DNA from 3 places in the Kitasatospora sp. NPDC088160 genome. Region 3 is predicted to be linked to each of the others. Evidence: riboswitches for the same ligand, from Rfam matches in the RefSeq annotation. Region 3 holds a riboswitch; each other region holds the start of a gene.
The links. A riboswitch is a leader RNA that binds a small molecule or an ion and turns the genes downstream of it on or off. The one in region 3 is predicted to bind cobalamin.
Positions count from the first base shown of each region.

Region 1: another riboswitch for cobalamin. It lies ahead of ACIOGZ_RS17710 (HoxN/HupN/NixA family nickel/cobalt transporter); the one in region 3 lies ahead of ACIOGZ_RS24855 (CoA-acylating methylmalonate-semialdehyde dehydrogenase).
Region 2: another riboswitch for cobalamin. It lies ahead of ACIOGZ_RS31690 (ribonucleoside-diphosphate reductase subunit alpha); the one in region 3 lies ahead of ACIOGZ_RS24855 (CoA-acylating methylmalonate-semialdehyde dehydrogenase).

Region 1 is NZ_JBIUSS010000010.1:207,264-213,588, reverse strand. It holds gene ACIOGZ_RS17730 (CobW family GTP-binding protein) at 1-311, opposite strand, end outside; gene rpsN (30S ribosomal protein S14) at 317-622, opposite strand; gene rpmB (50S ribosomal protein L28) at 622-858, opposite strand; gene rpmG (50S ribosomal protein L33) at 984-1,148, shown strand; gene ACIOGZ_RS17710 (HoxN/HupN/NixA family nickel/cobalt transporter) at 1,261-2,373, opposite strand; cobalamin riboswitch at 2,403-2,617, opposite strand; gene ACIOGZ_RS17705 (metalloregulator ArsR/SmtB family transcription factor) at 2,699-3,082, shown strand; gene ACIOGZ_RS17700 (Fpg/Nei family DNA glycosylase) at 3,137-3,946, opposite strand; gene ACIOGZ_RS17695 (AAA family ATPase) at 4,027-4,881, opposite strand; gene aroQ (type II 3-dehydroquinate dehydratase) at 4,961-5,389, opposite strand; gene aroB (3-dehydroquinate synthase) at 5,398-6,325, opposite strand, start outside.
Region 2 is NZ_JBIUSS010000023.1:143,481-149,805, reverse strand. It holds gene ACIOGZ_RS31695 (ribonucleotide-diphosphate reductase subunit beta) at 1-178, opposite strand, end outside; gene ACIOGZ_RS31690 (ribonucleoside-diphosphate reductase subunit alpha) at 199-2,622, opposite strand; cobalamin riboswitch at 2,814-2,957, opposite strand; gene ACIOGZ_RS31685 (hypothetical protein) at 3,379-4,404, shown strand; gene ACIOGZ_RS31680 (glycoside hydrolase family 26 protein) at 4,546-6,000, shown strand; gene ACIOGZ_RS31675 (hypothetical protein) at 6,184-6,325, shown strand, end outside.
Region 3 is NZ_JBIUSS010000016.1:115,452-121,776, reverse strand. It holds gene ACIOGZ_RS24865 (enoyl-CoA hydratase/isomerase family protein) at 1-499, opposite strand, end outside; gene ACIOGZ_RS24860 (acyl-CoA dehydrogenase family protein) at 499-1,638, opposite strand; gene ACIOGZ_RS24855 (CoA-acylating methylmalonate-semialdehyde dehydrogenase) at 1,646-3,145, opposite strand; cobalamin riboswitch at 3,362-3,553, opposite strand; gene ACIOGZ_RS24850 (nitrilase-related carbon-nitrogen hydrolase) at 3,808-4,752, shown strand; gene ACIOGZ_RS24845 (hypothetical protein) at 4,867-5,187, opposite strand; gene ACIOGZ_RS24840 (TNT domain-containing protein) at 5,889-6,325, shown strand, end outside.

The DNA of each region.
Region 1 (6,325 bases), on a different contig from region 3:
TCGCTGCCGCCCCACAGTTCGACGATCGCGAGCCCGTACCGGCCCTCGTCGGCGATCCGCAGCAGTCGCGGCAGCAGGTCCTCGCGCAGGGCGCAGCAGGGGCAGTCGTTCACCAGCGGGACGTCGGCGACGTCGAACCCGCCTCCCGCGTCGCGCAGTTCACGGCGGACGACGCCCTGCGAGGCCTCCCGCAGGTCATGGTGGAGGACCACCGCGTCCACCGCTGCCGCCGCCAACTCCCGGACGGCGGCGCGGCGTTCGTCGGCGTGCAGTCCGGCGACGACCACCACGGGCAGTTTGATCCCGTCCACGCCGCTCACCAGCTGGCCTTGCGGACGCCGGGCAGGTGGCCGGCGTGGGCGTGGACGCGGAGGTTGACCCGGGAGAGGCCGAAGGCGCGCAGGTAGCCACGGGGGCGGCCGTCGACGGCGTCGCGGTTGCGGATCCGGGTGGCGCTGGCGTCGCGGGGCTGGCGGGCGAGTTCGGCCTGGGCGTCCGCGCGTTCGGCGGGGGCGGTGCCGGGGTGGGCGGTGATCCGCTTGAGCTCGGCGCGGCGCTCGGCGTACCGGGACACGACGGCGCGGCGCTGCTCGTTCTTGGCGATCTTGCTCTGCTTGGCCATCAGACCTTCCCCCCTCGGGCGCGGATGCGGGCGACGGCGGCCTCGATGCCGATCGTGTCGATGGTGCGGATGCCCTTGGCGCTGAGGGCGAGCCGGACGTACCGGCCCTCACCGGGCAGCCAGTAGCGCTTGTGCTGGATGTTGGGGTCGAAGCGGCGGCGGGTGCGGCGGTGCGAGTGCGAGATCGCGTTGCCGAATCCGGGTTGGCGGCCGGTGAGTTGGCAGTGGGCGGACATGGGTGCTCCCTGGCGTCCGGGAATGGGCGGGACGGAGCCCACGTTACACCAGATGAAAATGACTTCCATTTCGGTGTACGGTTTCGCCCCAGCCCCGAACACCCCGCCAACCCGGGAGGACACCCATGGCCCGCAGCGAACTGCGCCCCGTCATCAAGCTCCGCTCCACCGCCGGCACCGGCTACACGTACGTGACCCGCAAGAACCGCCGCAACGACCCGGACCGGATGGTCCTGCGCAAGTACGACCCGGTCGCGCGCCGGCACGTCGACTTCCGCGAAGAGCGCTGAACCCCGCCCGCCCGACGACCGGCACCGGCCCGCAGCGACGAAACGGCGCCTCCCCCGGGATCCCGGGGGAGGCGCCGTCGCTGATCGCTGCCGTCGCTGATCGCAGCCGTCGCTACTCGGCGGCCACCCAGCGCTTCTCCACCCGGGCCAGCTTCCAGTAGGCGATCGCCGCGGCCCAGACCACCACGAACAGCCCGGCGATCGCGTAGCCGACGTTGTCCAGCGAGATGCCCGCGATCCAGCCGGTGACCGGGTCGGTCAGATCGAGCTTCTCGTGCAGCACGCCGACCAGTTCGATGGTGCCGATGACGAAGGCCACCGCGATCGACAGCCCAGTGATCGTCAGGTTGTAGTACACCTTCCGGACCGGGTTCGCGAAGGCCCACTGGTACGCGAAGTTCATGAACGTCCCGTCCAGGGTGTCGAACAGGCTCATCCCGGCCGCGAACAGCAGCGGCAGGCAGACGATCGCGTACCAGGGCAGCCCGGCCGCCGCGCCCGACCCGGCCATCACCATCAGGGTGACCTCGGTCGCGGTGTCGAAGCCCAGCCCCAGCACCATGCCCACCGGGAACATCTGCCCGGGCCGGGTGATCGACCGGGTCGCCCGGTTCAGCACCCGGGCCATGAAGCCGCGCGAGTTGAGGTGCTCCTCCAGCTGCGCCTCGTCGTACGACCCGGCCCGCATCGCCCGGAACACCTTGAGTATGCCGAGCAGCGCGGCCAGGTTGAGCGCGCCGATCAGGTAGAGGAACGCGCCGGAGGCCGTCGTGCCGACCATCCCGAGCCACTTGTGGGTGGCCGAGTCGTCGTCCATCAGCGTGCTGGCCAGCTGCGCGCCGCCCGCCACCAGGGCGGCCATCAGCACCACCATCGAGGAGTGCCCGAGGGCGAACCAGAAGCCGACCGAGACCGGCCGCTTGCCGTCCGCCATCAGCTTGCGGGTGGTGTTGTCGATCACCGCGATGTGGTCGGCGTCGAAGGCGTGCCGCATGCCGAGGGTGTACGCGGTGATCCCGAGGCCCACCCCGAAGACCTGGGTGCCGACCGCGTAGTTGTGGGGCGCGACCAGGAAGACGAGCGTCCCGAAGGCCACCACGTGCATGGCCAGGATCACCCCCATCAGCCCGGCCGTGCGGACGGTGTCCTCGCGCTTCCAGCGGAACGTGGGCAGCACGGACGGTGTCGCCGGCGCCTCGGCGGCGGCGGTTTCGGGCAGGGTCATTCGGGTCACGCTCCAGCACCTCGTGGAAACACTTCGTGAGATGCCGTGGCCGGTCTCCTGGCTTACGGGGGTCCCGTACCCGCCTTCCCAGGTGCGCGAGGCTCCCAGTGGCGTCGTGGGTACGGACGTCTCTCCATCGTCGACGATCACGATGGCCCGATCACAGTGGCGAGGGCCGCTCCGGACTGGGACCCCTGAGGATCCGTCACCGGTCTTCCCGAGCACCACGGCGGGGAACACCGTAGGGGCCAGGACCCACCCTTGCAAGGCTGCGCACCTGCGCAGGTGTCCAGGATCACAGGCCCCCTCCTGCAACAATGTGCGCATGCATCTCGTACCGGCCGACCGCGCGGGCCACCGCACCATCGACGGACACCGGGTCTGCGAGGCCATCGCCGCGATCGGCGACCCCGCGCACGTCCGCACCTGGGCCGAGCGGTTCTCCCTGCTCGCCGACCCCGGGCGGCTCGCCCTCCTGCTCGCCCTCCACCGGGCCGGCCCGCTCGCCGTCTCCGACCTCGCCGTCGCCACCGGCATGCGCGACCCCGCCGTGTCCCAGGCCCTGCGGCTGCTCCGCACCGCGGGCGTGGTCACCGGGGACAAGGACGGGCGGATCGTGCGCTACCGGCTCGTGGACGAGGCCCTGCGCCCCCTCCTCGACGCGTGCGCCGCCGCCGAACACCACGAGCCCAGCGCGGCCGTCGTCTGACCGGCTCCCCCGGAGGACGCGCCGGGGCCCGGCCGGAGCAACCCTCGAACGCGGTCAGGCCGCCTGGCAGGCGGGGCACCAGAAGAGGTTGCGCGCGGCGTGCTGCTCCGTCCGGACGTCGGTGCCACAGACCAGGCAGGGCATCGCGGCCCGCCGGTAGACGTACACCTCGCCGCCGTGGTCGTCGACGCGCGGCGGGCGGCCCATCGCCTCGGGGGTGTGCTCGGGGCGGACGGTGTCGATCCGGCCCGCGCCGACGCCCTCGTGCATCAGGGCGACCAGGTCGGCCCAGATCGCGTCCCACTCGCCCCGGGTGAGGTCGCGGCCGGCGCGGTGCGGGTTGATCCCGTGGCGGAACAGCACCTCGGCCCGGTAGACGTTGCCCACCCCGGCCAGCACCTTCTGGTCCATCAGCAGCGCGGCGACGGTCGTCCGGCTGGCCGATATCCGGCGCCAGGCGGCCTCCGGGTCGGCGTCGGCGCGCAGCGGGTCGGGGCCCAGCCGGGCGGCGACGGCGGCCTTCTCCGCTCCGGTGACCAGCGCGCAGGTGTTGGGGCCGCGCAGGTCCGCGTAGCCGTCGTCGTTGGCCAGCCGCAGCCGGACCAGGCCGACCGGCTCGGGCGCGGGCCCGGTACCGAAGGCGAAGCCGCCGTAGAGGCCGAGGTGGACGTGCACCCAGGCGCCCTCCTCGAAGCCGAGGAACAGGTGCTTGCCGACGGCTTCGGCCGCGGTGAGCAGCTGCCCGTCGATGGCCTTGGCCTCGTCGGCGAACCGGCCCTGCGGGCTGGACACCTCGACCGGGCGGCCGCCGAAGGCCTTCCGGTTCTCGGCGGCGAGGCGGTGGATGATGTGGCCTTCCGGCACGGGCGTCAGCTCCCCCGGGGTGGTTCGACAGGACCCGCACATCATCGCAGCCGGCACCGACACCGCCGGATCGTCGCAGATCAGCGCACCGGCATGCCCATCAGCCGGGCCAGGATGACGCGGTCCAGCTCGGCGGCGGTGCCGGCCACGTCCAGGTACGAGTTGTCGATGATCGGCAGCCCGGAGTTGTACCAGCCGGCCATCCGGCCGTGGATCCGCGCCACCTCCTCGTCACCGAGCCGCCGGGTGCCGCCGCGCCGGGCGTTGCGGTGCAGCACGGAGTCCAGGCTGGGCAGCAGCACGACCGGGATCATGCCGGGGCCGATGTGCCGCTTCCAGCCGCCGAGGCCGATGGCCGGGCGGTCCGGGAAGACGGCGTCGTCGATGATGCAGGAGATGCCGTTGGCGAGGTAGTTGCGGCAGGCGAAGCCGCAGGTGCGGCGGGCCAGCCGGTACTGCGCCTCGGAGGCGTTGTTCCAGCCGGACTGCGGGTTGGCGAAGCCGGACTGCACCCACTCGCGGACGTCGTCCAGGCTGATGTGCGCGGTCGGGCTGGGCCGGCGCTCGGCCCAGTACCGGGCGACGGTGGTCTTGCCGGCCCCGGCCGGGCCGATCAGCAGGACGGCGATCGGACTGGTGGGCGCGTGCCGCTGCGGCGGGTGGGCGGGGAGTTGCACGGGCGTGCCGGAGGGCAGCACGAAGTGCCCGGTGGACCCGACGGGGACCGGCGCGCCGGGCGCGGGTGCGGCCGGGGCGGGCGCGGCAACAGGAGCGGGCGGCACCGGAGCGGCCGGAACCGGCGGCGCGGCGGCGGGAACAGGAGCCGGAGCGGGCGGCACCGGCGGCGGCGCGGCGGCCCCCGACGGCTGCGGCCCCGGCGGAGCGACGGGACGCGGCGGGACCTGCCCACCCCCGGCGTACTGCGTCACGGTCACCTCCCGACACCTCTCAGCGGGGAGACTACACGGCGGCCCGGCGGCGGGCACAGTCCGCCGCCGGGCCGCTGACCAGGCGTCAGCGCGTGGTGAGTTGCTCGGCCAGGGCGCGCAGGGCCAGCTCGTACGAGCCGAGCCCGAACCCCGCGATGGTGCCGGAGGCCACCGCGGCGATCACCGAGGTGTGCCGGAAGGTCTCCCGGGCGTACGGGTTGGAGATGTGCACCTCGATCAGCGGCGCGGTGCGCTGCGAGGCGGCGTCCCGCATCGCGTACGAGTAGTGCGTGAACGCGCCCGGGTTGATCACCACGGGCACCTTGCCGTCGGCCGCCTCGTGCAGCCACTCCACCATCTGCTGCTCGGAGTTGGTCTCGTGCACCTCGACCTCGAAGCCGAACTCCTTGCCGAGCGCGGTGCAGCGCTCGACCAGCCCGGCGTAGGAGGTGGCGCCGTAGACGTCCGGCTCGCGGCTGCCGAGCCGCCCGAGGTTGGGGCCGTTGAGCACCATGACCCTGGTCACGCCGAGACCTCCGCGTAGGCGGCGACCAGCAGGGACGGGTCGGGGCCCTCCAGGACGGAGGTCTTGCCGAGGCCGTCCAGGACGATGAAGCGGATCAGGTCGCCGCGCGACTTCTTGTCGATCTTCATGGCGTCCAGCAGCTTCGGCCAGGCGTCCGCCTGGTAGCGCAGCGGCAGGCCGACGGAGGCCAGTACGGTGCGGTGCCGGTCGGCCGTCTCGTCGTCCAACCGGCCCGCCAGGCGGCCGAGTTCGGCGGCGAAGACCATGCCGATGGAGATCGCGGCGCCGTGCCGCCACTTGTAGCGCTCGTTGCGCTCGATGGCGTGGCCGAGGGTGTGGCCGTAGTTGAGGATCTCGCGCCGGCCGGACTCCTTGAGGTCCCCGGAGACCACGTCGGCCTTGACCTGGATGGCGCGGCGGATCAGCTCGACGGTGTGCGTGCCGTCCGGGGTCTTGGCGCCCTCCGGGTCGGCCTCGATCAGGTCGAGGATGGCCGGGTCGGCGATGAAGCCGCACTTGATGACCTCGGCGAGGCCGGAGACGTAGTCGTGCTTGGGCACGGTCGCCAGGGTGTCGAGGTCGGCCAGCACGCCCACCGGCGGGTGGAAGGCGCCGACCATGTTCTTGCCCTCGGCGATGTTGATGCCGGTCTTGCCGCCGACGGCCGCGTCGACCATGCCGAGCAACGTGGTGGGCATGGAGATCCAGCGGACGCCGCGCAGCCAGGTCGCGGCGACGAAGCCGGCCAGGTCGGTGGTGGCGCCGCCGCCGAGGCCGACGACGACGTCGCTGCGGGTGAAGCCGGTCTGCCCGAGCACCGACCAGCAGTACGCGGCGACCTCGGCGCTCTTGGCGTCCTCGGCGTTGGGCACCTGGAGCGCGATCGCCTCGTAGCCCTCGCCGAGCAGGTCCTCGCGGATGGCG
Region 2 (6,325 bases), on a different contig from region 3:
CCAGGCGGCCGATGAGGTGGCGCTCGCCCTCGCTGAGCTTGGCCAGGTCGGCGACGTCGGAGTGCAGGTCCACCTCCTCGACGGTCCAGGTGTTCTTGATCGCGTCCCGGTACCGGTCGTAGAACGACGGGTAGCGCATCGGGCGCAGGGTCAGCTCGAAGCCGGGGTCGAGCAGCATCTTCTCGCGGTCGGGGGTGCTCACTGGCAGGCCTCGCAGGACTCGGGGTTCTCCAGGGAGCAGGCCAGCGCGGCCTCCTCCTCCGGGGTGAGGGTCGGGGTGTTCACGGGCACGGACGAGGACGCGGGCGCGGGCGCGGCGGCGCGGGCGGTACCGGAGGCGGCCTGGGCGATCCGGGTCGCCGGGCGCGAGCGCAGGTAGTAGGTGGTCTTGAGACCGACCTTCCACGCGTAGGCGTACATCGAGCTGAGCTTGCCGATGGTCGGCGCCGCCATGAACAGGTTCAGCGACTGGCTCTGGTCGAGGTACGGCATGCGGGCCGCGGCCAGGTCGATCAGCGCGCGCTGGGGCAGCTCCCAGGCGGTGCGGTACAGCGAGCGGACCTCGGCGGGCAGCCAGCCCAGCTCCTGGACGGAGCCGTTGGCCTCGCGCAGGGCGTCGCGGGTCTGCTGGTCCCAGACGCCGAGCTCCTTGAGCTCGCGCACCAGGTACGGGTTGACCTGGAGGAACTCGCCGGACAGCGTCTCGCGCTTGAACAGGTTGGAGACCTGCGGCTCGATGCACTCGTAGACGCCGGCGATGGACGCGATGGTCGCGGTCGGCGCGATGGCCAGCAGCAGCGAGTTGCGCAGGCCGGTCTCGGCGATGCGGGCGCGCAGCGCGGTCCAGCGGTCGGCCCACTGCGGGGCGGCCGTCGGGAAGTGGTCGATGTGCAGCTCGCCGCGGGCGGCGCGGGTCTCGCCGTAGGCCTCGTGGCGGCCCAGCTGCTCGGCCAGGTCGGCGGAGCGCTCGTACGCGGTGAGCATGATGCGCTCGGCGATGAGGGTGGACAGCCGCGCGGCCTCGGCGGAGTCGAAGTCGATCCGCAGCTTGAAGAAGACGTCCTGGAGGCCCATCACGCCGAGGCCGACCGGGCGCCAGCGGGAGTTGGAGGTGCCGGCCTCGGTGGTCGGGTAGAAGTTGATGTCCACCACGCGGTCGAGGAACGTCACGGCGGTGCGGACGGTGGCGTCGAGGCGCTCCCAGTCCATGGCGCCGAGCAGGTCGTCGACGGAGGCCCCCGGGGCGACGTGGGCGCCGAGGTTGACCGAGCCGAGGTTGCAGACGGCGGTCTCGGAGTCGTCCGTGACCTCCAGGATCTCGGTGCACAGGTTCGAGGAGTGCACCGTGCGGCCGGGCAGCGCGGTCTGGTTGGCGGCGCGGTTGGAGGCGTCCTTGAAGGTCATCCAGCCGTTGCCGGTCTGCGCCAGGGTGCGCATCATCCGGGCGTACAGGGTCTGCGCGGGGATGGTGCGCACGGCCTTGCCGGCCAGCTCGGCCTTGCGGTAGGCCTCGTCGAAGTCGGAGCCCCACAGGTCGACGAGCTCGGGCACGTCGGCGGGGGAGAACAGCGACCAGTCCTCGTTGGCGTTGACCCGGCGCATGAACTCGTCCGGGATCCAGTGCGCCAGGTTGAGGTTGTGGGTGCGCCGCGCCTCCTCGCCGGTGTTGTCGCGGAGCTCCAGGAACTCCTCGATGTCGGCGTGCCAGGTCTCCAGGTAGACGCAGGCCGCGCCCTTGCGGCGGCCGCCCTGGTTGACGGCGGCGACCGAGGAGTCGAGGGTGCGCAGGAACGGGACGATGCCGTTGGACTTGCCGTTGGTGCCGCGGATCAGGCTGCCGCGCGAGCGGATGCGCGAGTAGGACAGGCCGATGCCGCCGGCGTGCTTGGACAGCCGGGCGATCTGCGCGTAGCGGTTGTAGATCGAGTCCAGGTTGTCCAGCGGGGAGTCGAGCAGGTAGCAGCTCGACATCTGCGGGTGCCGGGTGCCGGAGTTGAACAGGGTCGGCGAGGAGGTCAGGTACTCCAGCCGGCTCATCAGGCCGTACAGCTCGGCGACCTCCCGCACCGACTGCTCGCTGTCGCCGACCGCCAGGCCGCAGGCGACGCGGAGCAGGAAGTGCTGCGGGGTCTCGATGACCTTGCGGGTGATCGGGTGGCGCAGCAGGTAGCGGGACTGCACGGTGCGCAGGCCGAAGTACTCGAAGCGGTCGTCGCCGTGCGCGTCGATCAGCGCGTCCAGGGCGGCGGCGTGCTTGGTGACGAAGGCGGCGGTGGTGCCGCCGATCAGGCCCTCGGCGTGGCCGACGGCGATCGAGGCGGCGAAGGAGCGCGAGCCCTGGCTGTTCGCCTCGTCGACGATCTCCAGGGCGAGCAGCCGGGCGGCCAGCTTCGAGTACTGGGGGTCCTCGGCGATCATCGACGCGGCGGCGTCCACGGCCAGCCCGCGCAGCTCGGCGAAGTCCGAGCCGGCGTGGCGGCCGCGCAGCGCGGCGGCGGCGACATGGCCGGGGTCCACCTGGGGGAGATCGACGCTGCGGTCGGTGAGCAGCCGAAGGAGCGCGCCGCCGGGGTCGGAGACCGTCGGGTCGGTGGGGGCGGGGCCGGTGCCCTGGGCGGGCAGGGTGGCTGAGGCAGCGGTGGTCAAGGCGCTCTCTCCTGGCGGCGATCGGCGGCGGTGATCGGGGGGTACCGGGCCGTTCGGGGCAGGGGAGCACGGCACGTACGCAGGAAGCGTCGCGCGACAGTGGCGTCCCCGGCCCGCCCGCGAGGCCCGGAAGGTAGTTCTCGTGCTGGCGCGGCCTCTGCGGGAGGGCCCGTGCGCACACCGTCGGCAGGTACTCGGACTCGCGGGGCGGCTACTGGTAGCCGCCCGCTCACCGCTGCGGGGCAGTCCCGGATTCGCACCGGGTTCCCCTGCATCGACAGCAGGATTGAGCATACATCTAGTGGTGTCTCTCTGATGCGACCCCACATGTAGTACGGCGCGGTGTGTCGGAGCGATAACCGGTGGTGCCGGGAGGGGGCGGGTCGTGGCCTTGGGGCGCCTCGGATCCGGGCTCCCGACGCCCTGATTCCGGGCCCCGGCGTCCTGGTTTCGATACGGAACGGTCACCGGGCGGACCGGTTGCCGCGGGCATGCCCTACGATCTGGGCGCATGAGCGAGCGAAGCGCCGAGGGGCGCGTTTCGCGAAGCGATCATCGAGCGAAGCGAGGGGGCGCGTGAGCGACGGAACTGGCGCACCCGGGCAGGGTCCGCAGGGAACGCCTCCCCCCGGGCCGGGGGACGCGCACGGTCAGCAGCCGCCGGTGGTGCCCGGTCCGGTGTTGCCGCCGAGCGGGGGCTTCGGGCCGCCGCCGGCCTCGTACGGGCCTCCGGTGCCGCCCGCGCAGCCGGTGGCGCAGCCCGGTCCGCCGGGGCAGCCTCCGCTGCCGCAGCCGGGACCGCCAGGGCAGCAGCTGCCGCCGCAGTGGCAGCCGAACCCCCAGGCGCACCCCCAGCCGCATCCCCAGCCGCATCCGCAGCCGTACCCGCAGCCCCAGGCGCCGCAGCGCGCCGAGCCGAACTGGGAGGCGCTGGCGGACCGCAACGCGGCGGACGGCAAGCGCCGCCGCCGACTGCGGGCCCTCGGCGTGGCGGTCGCGGTCGTCCTGGTCGGCGGCCTGATCGCGGGCGGGGCGGTGCTGCTGACGAAGGGCGGCGGCGACAAGCCGGTCGCCGGGCCGATCGCCTCGGCCTCCAACCGGCCGTCCTCCGCCGCATCGGGTGCCGCCCGGAGTGCCGCGCCGAGTGCCGCCGCAACCCCGGGCGGGAACCCGTCCGGCACCCCGGGCGGAGCGCCGGACGACCCGTCGAAGCCGATCTGGGAGGCCGCCACCGACCCGGCGCCGCAGGACGCGGGGGCACTGTTCTCCGCGCTCCAGGTGACGGTCAACGGCGCCACCTGGAACCGGACCTTCGTCTCGCTGGACTCGCCCTGCTGGGACGGGAACTCGACGACCGGCGGGCTCGGCAAGGTCCTCGGTGACCAGGGCTGCCAGAAGGTGCTCCGGGCGACCTACGTCTCCGGCGACAGCGCGGTGACCGTCGGCGTCGCGGTCTTCGACCACAAGATCCAGGCCGAGACCTCGATGAAGAGCTACACCGGCCACCTCAAGGGCGCCGTCGCGCCGGGCGCGCCGGCCTTCTGCGCCACTCCGGGCTGCACCAACACGCACAACACCCTGGGCCGGTACGCCTACTTCACGGTCGAGGGCTCGGCGAAGGGCGGCGACACCGCCGACGCCACCGCCACCGCGGCGGCCGTCGGCTTCGGCGAGCACGTGAAGGGCCAGCTGCTCCAGCGCGCCAAGGCCGCGTCCGCGGCCGCGCCGGGTGCGTCGGGGGCCGCCGCGGCCGGCTGATCCGCCGTGGCACCCCGGCCCCGGCGGGTTCGCTCGCCGGTGCCGGGGGAGTGTGGCAGGCTCTCGGGGGCAGTCATTCGCACGAGTGTTCCGGTTGTGTCCGCCTGGGCCGGTGCCGGCGAGCAACCGGAGGAGCGGTCCGTGGCCCTGCCCAGAGCCCTGCGCGGCAGGCCCGCCGTCCTGGCCGCGGCCGGGGTCGTGGTCGCCGCGGGCGCCGTGGCGCTGTTGCAGCGTGACGGCCGGGCCGACGGCGAACGGCCCGCCCGCGTCCCGGTGACGGTCGGCCTCCCCGGCCGCACCCTGCCGCCGGAGGTCGGCCGGGACCTGCTCGCCCGGGATCCGCAGGCCTCGCCGAACGCCCGGGCCGTCCAGCAGCTGCTCGCCGACCTGGAGGACCGGGCCCGCACCGGGCAGAGCGGCGGGACGGTGATCGGCCAGCACGTCGAGGCGCACAACGAGCGCAACAACCCCGAGTACGGCGACTACCGCGGCACCAAGCAGGTCGGCTACTACTACAAGAAGGCCGCCGACCTCACCGGCAAGCTGCCCGGCTTCGTCGAGACCGACCTCGGCCCCGGCTACGGCCAGACCGGCTGGGGCGTCGGCGACCCGCGCTCCTACTCGGCCGGCCGGTGGCCCACCTGCCGGGCCGGCTGGCAGTACACCGACGACGCCGTCGACCTGCTCTCCGCCGTCTGGTCCGGTCACCCGCGCGCCGACGACGGCAGCTACGGCACGGCCGGCGTCCAGCACAACTGCGACGGCACCACCACCGAACTGCCCGACAACGGCGGGGGGCCGGCCGGGATCGTCGGCATGTCCTTCCACCAGCCCTACCCGGGTTCGGACGTCAAGTCCTTCGAGCAGGTGCTCTGTTCGAACTCTCCGGCCGCCAAGGACAAGGGCTGGTTCGGCCGGGTCGTCGACAGCGCGCACGACACCCCCGAGTACCGCGCGCTGATGACCGACCTGTCCTACCTGGCCGACCACCTGGAGTACCTGGCCGCCCACGACGTGCCGGTGCTGCTGCGCCCGTACCACGAGATGAACGTGCAGGATTGCTCCCGCAGGTTCTGGTGGTCGGGCCAGAAGCCGGCCGACTACCAGGCGCTGTGGCGGATCACCTACCGCTACCTGGTGGAGACCAGGGGCCTGCACAACCTGCTGTTCGTCTGGACGCCGGTGTCCTGGGACGGAGCCCCCGGCGCGGACCCGTGGGACTACTACCCGGGCTCGCAGTACGTCGACGTGGTCGGGGTGGACGACTACAGCGGCAGCCCCGCGCACCCGATCGGCACCGGCGAGGTGTGGACCAAGCGGTACTACGACGGACTCGCCGGCTACGGCAAGCCGCGGATCCTGGCCGAGTCCTTCGCCGTCCCGGTCAACTCCCGCCAGCCGGACACGCTGCGGTGCACGCCCTGGACGATCTGGACGGTCTGGGGGCAGTCGCTCACCTCGGACAACCTGACGCTGGACCAGCCGCGCAACTCCAGCGCGGACGTCAACGCCACCTACCACAGCCCGCTGGCGCTCACCGGCGGCGCCGGCCCGTTCGGCGCGAACGTCGACTGGGGCGGCCTGCACGTTCGTTGAGCCGGTCCGCAGGGTCGTCGAGCCGCCCCCGCGCGTCCGCCGAGCCGGTCGCCGTGAGGTGCGCTACACCACCGAATTCCGTTGAACGGCCGGAATACCGTGTCCGTTGTGCCGTGTGGCATCCTGTGGCGGCGAAGCCGAGGGGCTGACGCCGGGACGGGCCCGGCGGGGCGGGGGTGCGGGATGGGACAGGCGCGTGCGATGCGCGCGGCCGGCGGCATCGCCGTCGGCTGGGGCGTGGTGCTGCTGGCTTGGGCGGCGTACAACTGCTTCGGCCAGGTCGGGTTCGCGACCTACGTCAAAGGCATCTTCTACTACGGCGGCA
Region 3 (6,325 bases):
GGTGGGTACCCGACTCGCCGGGTGCGAGGGCGAGCAGGTAGGTGCCGCCGACGTCCGGGACGAAGCCGATGCCGGCCTCGGGCATGGCGATGCGCGTGGTCTCGGTGACGATCCGGACGCTGCCGTGGGCGGAGACCCCGACCCCGCCGCCCATCACGATGCCGCTCATGAGCGCGACGTAGGGCTTGGGGTAGCGGGCGATGCGGGCGTTGAGGCGGTACTCGTCGCGCCAGAACTCCTCGACGGCGCCCGGGTCCGCGCCGGTGGCGGCGCGGTGGATGGCGACGATGTCGCCGCCGGCGCAGAAGGCCCGCTCACCGGCGCCGGTGATGACCACGGTCGCGACCCGCTCGTCCTCCTCCCACGCGTCCAGCGCTTCGGAGATCCTCCGCACCATGCCGTGGGTGAGGGCGTTCAGGGCTGCGGGGCGGTTGAGGACGATCAGGCCCGCCCGGCCCTCGCGGTGGACCAGGACCTCGTCGAGGTCGGTCCCGGCCATCACGCGGCCCCGATCAGGCCGCGGGCGACGATGACGCGCATGATCTCGTTGGTTCCTTCCAGGATCTGGTGCACCCGCAGGTCGCGGACGATCTTCTCGATGCCGTACTCGGCCAGGTAGCCGTAGCCGCCGTGCAGTTGGAGCGCCTGGTTGGCCACCTCGAAGCCGGTGTCGGTGGCGTGCCGCTTGGCCATCGCGCACAGTTCCGGCGCCCTGGGGTCCCCCCGGTCCAGGGCCGAGGCAGCCCGCCAGAGCAGCGACCTGGCCGCCTCCAGCTCGGTGGCCATGTCGGCGAGCCGGAACTGCAGCGCCTGGGCGTGCAGGAGCCGGGCGCCGAACGCCTCGCGGTCCGCCAGATAGCCGGTGGCCCGCTCCAGGGCGTCCTGCGCTCCGCCGAGGGAGCAGGCGGCGATGCCGAGCCGGCCGCCGTTCAGCCCGTTCATGGCGATCCGGAAGCCCTCGCCCTCGGCTCCGAGGAGGCGGTCGGCCGGGAGCCGGACGCCGTCCAGGAGCACCTGGCGGGTGGGCTGGGCGTTCCAGCCCATCTTCTTCTCGTCGGGACCGAACGAGACGCCGGCGTCGTCGCGTTCGACGACGAACGCGGACACCCCGCCGGCCCCCGGTCCGCCGGTGCGGGCCATCACCAGGTAGACCCGGGAGACGCCGGCGCCCGAGATGAACTGCTTGACGCCGTCGAGGACCCAGTGGTCCCCGTCCCGGCGGGCGCGGGTGGTCAGTGCCGCCGCGTCCGAGCCCGCGCCGGGCTCGGTGAGGCAGTAGCTGGCGGGGGTCGCCATGGCGCTGAGGCCCGGCAGCCACCGGGCGCGCTGGGCGTCGTCGCCGTAACGGTCGATCATCCAGGCGACCATGTTGTGGATGGACAGGTAGGCGGCGATGGACGGGCAGCCGGTGGCCAGCGCCTCGAACACGAGCACGCCGTCGGCGCGGGTGAGTCCGGAGCCGCCGGACTCCTCGCGGACGTAGACACCGGCCAGGCCGACGTCCGCCGCCTTGCGCAGCACGTCCACCGGGAAGTGCTTGGCCTGGTCCCACGCGACCGCGTTCGGCGCCAGGTGTTCGCGGGCGAAGGCCCGGGTGGTCGCCGCGATGGCGAGCTGGTCCTCTGTGAGGTCGTGCACGGCGCCCTCAGCCCATCGTCGGGATGGTGAAGCTCGCGCCCTCCTTGACCCCGGAGGGCCAGCGCGAGGTGACGGTGCGGGTGCGGGTGTAGAAGCGGATCGAGTCCGGCCCGTGCTGGTTGAGGTCGCCGAACCCGGAGCGCTTCCAGCCGCCGAAGGTGTGGTACGCGACCGGCACGGGGATCGGCACGTTGACGCCGACCATGCCGGTGTTCACCCGGCGCGCGAAGTCCCGAGCCGTGTCGCCGTCCCGGGTGTAGACGGCCACGCCGTTGCCGAACTCGTGCTCGCTGGGCAGGCGCAGCGCCTCCTCGTAGTCGGCGGCGCGGAGCACGGTCAGGACGGGGCCGAAGATCTCCTCCCGGTAGATCCGCATGTCGGGAGTCACGCGGTCGAACAGCGAGGCGCCGAGGAAGTAGCCGCCCTCGTGCCCCTCCAGCCGGAAGTCCCGCCCGTCGACCACGAGTTCGGCGCCCTCCTCGACCCCGAGGTCCAGGTAGCCGCGGACCCGCTCCAGCGCGTCGGCGCCGACCAGCGGGCCGAAGTCCGCCGCCGGGTCGTCCGAGCGCCCGACCTTCAACGCGGCGATCCGCTCGACCAGTTTGGCCACCAGGGCGTCGGCGGTCTCCTCCCCCACCGGGACGGCCACCGAGATCGCCATGCAGCGCTCGCCGGCCGAGCCGTAGCCGGCGCCGATCAGCGCGTCCGCGGCCTGGTCGAGGTCGGCGTCCGGCATCACGACCAGGTGGTTCTTGGCACCGCCGAAGCACTGCGCCCGCTTCCCGTGCGCGGCGGCGGTGGCGTACACGTACTGGGCGATCGGCGTGGAGCCGACGAACCCGACCGCCTGCACCCGCGGGTCCTCCAGCAGGGTGTCCACGGCCTCCTTGCCGCCGTTGACCACGTTCAGCACGCCCGGCGGCAGCCCGGCCTCCAGGAGCAGTTCGGCGAGGCGCAGCGGCACCGAGGGGTCGCGTTCCGAGGGCTTGAGGACGAAGGCGTTGCCGCAGGCGAGGGCGGGTGCGGCCTTCCAGAGCGGGATCATCGCCGGGAAGTTGAACGGCGTGATGCCCGCGACCACGCCGAGCGGCTGGCGCATCGAGTACACGTCGATGCCGGTGCCCGCGTTGTCGCTGAACTCGCCCTTCAGCAGGTGCGGGATGCCGGCGGCGAACTCCACGACCTCCAGGCCGCGCTGGATGTCCCCGTGGGCATCGGCCACGGTCTTGCCGTGCTCGGCGGACAGCAGCCGGGCCAGCTCGTCCTTCTCCTGCTCGACGAGTTGGAGGAAGCGCAGCAGGACGCGGGCCCGCCGCTGCGGGTTCCACCCGGCCCACCCGGGCTGGGCCTGCGCGGCGTCGGCGATCACCGCCTCGACCTCGGCCCGGCTGGCCAGCGGCACCCGGGCCTGCACCCGGCCGGTGTTGGGGTCGTACACGTCGCCGAAGCGACCGGAGGTGCCGGCGGTGGGCTTGCCGGCGACGAAGTGGGTCAGTTCTCGGACCATCGGGTTCCTTCTCTCGACAGGGGTGGGGAGAGGAGGAGGATCGGAGGCCGCCGCGGGTCGGCGGGCACACGGTGGTGCGCCCCGCGGCACGGGCGTGCGGCGGCGGAACGGAACGTCAGGGCGTGGACGCCCCGGCGGCCGTGGGCACGGGACGACCAGGAGCGGCAGTGGAGCGGGAGCAGCCCGGAGTCATGCGTGTCGTCTCCATCCTCGTGGAAAACACGGAACACCCGCGGCCGGTATCCTGACTCCCGGATCACCGCACGCCCCCAGGCCTTCCCGGCTGGCTGCCAGTGGCCTTCGTCTGCGAGGACGAGCTCCCCGGTCACAGTGGCGGGACCGTGCCGGACTCACACCGGCTTCCCTGACACCGCGGACCTGTCGTCGACCATATAGTTGGACGTCCTAGTAAGTCCAGAGGCCCGCACGCGCGTTGCGCCATCGGGTTTCCGCCGCGCTGATCTCCTGCCCGACGCGGTCGCCGCACAGCCGCACAGCCGCACAGCCGCACAGCCGCACACCATTCGCCGGCCACCCCTTGCCGGAACGTTCCGGCATGGCTACATTTTCACCACGCCAGCAAAGCTGACTGAACTTTCAGTTATATCGCAGGGCCTTCACCGGCACCTCCGTATCAGCGCCAGAGAACAGAAGGAACACCCGTGACCTCGTACGCCGTCCTCACCTCCTTCGGCTCCCCGCTCGGCTCCCCCGGCCGCACCAGGCCCGCCGAACGCGCACCGCTGCGCGTCGGGCTCGTGCAGATGCGCTGGCACACCGACCCGGCCGAGCACGACGCCCGGCTGCGCGAGGGCGTGGCACTCGCCGCCGCGCAGGGCGCGACGATGGTGTGCCTGCCCGAGCTGACCCGCAGTCCCTACTTCTGCAACACCGACGACCCGATGGGGGAGGGCGCCGCCCGCCACCTGGAGGACGTCGAGACGGGGCCCACCACCCGCCTCGCCGCCGAACTCGCCGCCGAACTCGGCATCAGCGTCCACGCCTCCCTGTACGAGCGCGCCGAGGACGGCGGCCTCGGCTACAACACGGCCGTCTGCGTGGACCGCGACGGCACCCTCGTCGCCAGAACCCGGAAGAACCACATCCCGGCCTTCCCCGGCTACCGCGAGGACCTGTGCTTCCGCCCCGGCGACAGCGGGTTCCCCGTCCTGGCCCACCAGGGCGCCGCCTTCGGCTTCCCCACCTGCTGGGACGAGTGGTTCCCCGAACTCGCCCGCGCCTACGCGCTCGGCGGCGCCGAAGTCCTCGTCCACCCCACCGCCATCGGCTCCGAGGTGGACCTCCCGGACTTCGACACCCGGCCCATGTGGGAGCACGCCATCAGCGCCAACGGCCTCGCCAACGCGCTGTTCATGATCGTGCCCAACCGGATCGGGACGGAGGGCCGGTCCACCTTCTACGGCTCGTCGTTCATCTCCGACCCGTACGGCCGGATCCTGCTCCGCGCCCCGCGCGACCGGCCCGCCGTCCTCGTCGCCGACCTCGACCTCGACCAGTGCCGGGACTGGCGGGAGTTCGGCCTCCTGCGCACCCGCCGCCCCGAGCTGTACGCCCCGCTGACCGCGACGAGCCGCACCGACGCCTGACCGGACGCCCCGGCGCACCCACGCCGGGGCGTCCCGCCGCCACGAGTCGACGTGCCGGGACTGACGCCAACTACCTTTTCCAGTAGCGTAGTTGACGTGACCGACGCGCCGACCTCAGGTGGTGGCCGTCGGAGCGGGCGAAGCCGCACCGGCGGACGGCGGGGCCTGGCAGGGCAGGACGACCATCACACTCACACCCTGGCCGGGCTTCGACGCGCCCGCCGAAACGGTGTAGCCGTCGGACTCGTGGACGGCATCGAACTCCCAGGTGGGCGGGGTGGACTGAGCGTCCGCACCGGACGCCGACGAGGTGATCTTGAAGCCCTCGCCCGCCAGCTTCTCCCGCAGCGCCCGCAGCACCTCGGGGCGCTGGTCGTCCGTGGCCTTGAGCAGGATCCCCGAGCTGAGCTGGTAGGCCTCGCCCTCGTCGGCCACACCCAATCCCCGCCCCGGGCACCTGTAGTAGCCGATGAGCTTGCTCCACGGATCCCGCTCGAGGCCCGTCAGCTCGCGCACGTGGCCCTGGACCCGATCCGTCCGGGCCAGCGCCTCCTCCCGGGACTCGACACGTGTGGGCTCGCTCGGCGTTTCCCGTCCTCCGCCCGGCGTTTCCCGCCCTCCGCCCGGCGACCCCACGGACGAGCATGAGCCGAGCACCAGGGCACCCGACACCATCAGCACGGCCGCGCAGGCCGCCCGTGCGCCCGCCCCGGCCGGCACGGCCGTCGATCTCTTGAACAAGTGCAGTACTCTCCCCCGCTGACAGGTGTGCGTTTTTGCCATCCGGATGCTACGGCACCACCGGAAAGGCTCCGCATGTGCCGAAGCGTGACAGCCGACACCAAGGCGCGTGCGGTCGTCTGACAAGCGCTACCCCGGTGAAGGCGGAGGGCTGGATGAGGGCGAGGGAGCGGACGGGACGGGTCCGGCTCCCGCGAGCCGAGCATCCGTCAGCGGCATCGGCCGAACGGGTGGGCACCAGCGGCGTCGGACATCTTGTGCGCGCACGAAGGCAAATCGCCGTGCGTAACTGTGCGCGGGTCCGGCGGCCACACGGTCCGCCGTACGAGCCGACGGCCGCAACCCGCCCAGTCCCACCCCTCCACGCCCCGCACCCCGAACGGAGCCGCCCGCCCATGCGCACCCCCACTCTCGCCGCCCTCTCGCTGGCGATCGCCCTACCCCTGACGGGGCTGGCCGCCACCGGCACCGCCGCCGCACAGTCCTCCTCCCGGGCGGTGCCGATCACGGAGTGCGAGGGCGTCCCCAAGGTCCGCGATACCGGCGCCGAGAACTACCTCTGCACCCGGAAGGAACTCGGCCCGGTCACCCTGCCGACGGACTCCGTGCTGACCAAGCTGCTGGCGGGCTACGACCGGCTGGGCGGAGTGACGCCGGTGCGCTTCCTGGACTGGTACCGGGACTGGAGGGGGTGGAAGTACCCGGACCACAACGGCTTCACCGACAACGACGGCACCCTCGACATGGCCGTACAGAGCATGACGGAGCACCAGAAGCTGGACCGCTTCGGGAACAGCGCCTACGGCTCGTTCCTCGCCCCCGGCGGCACACT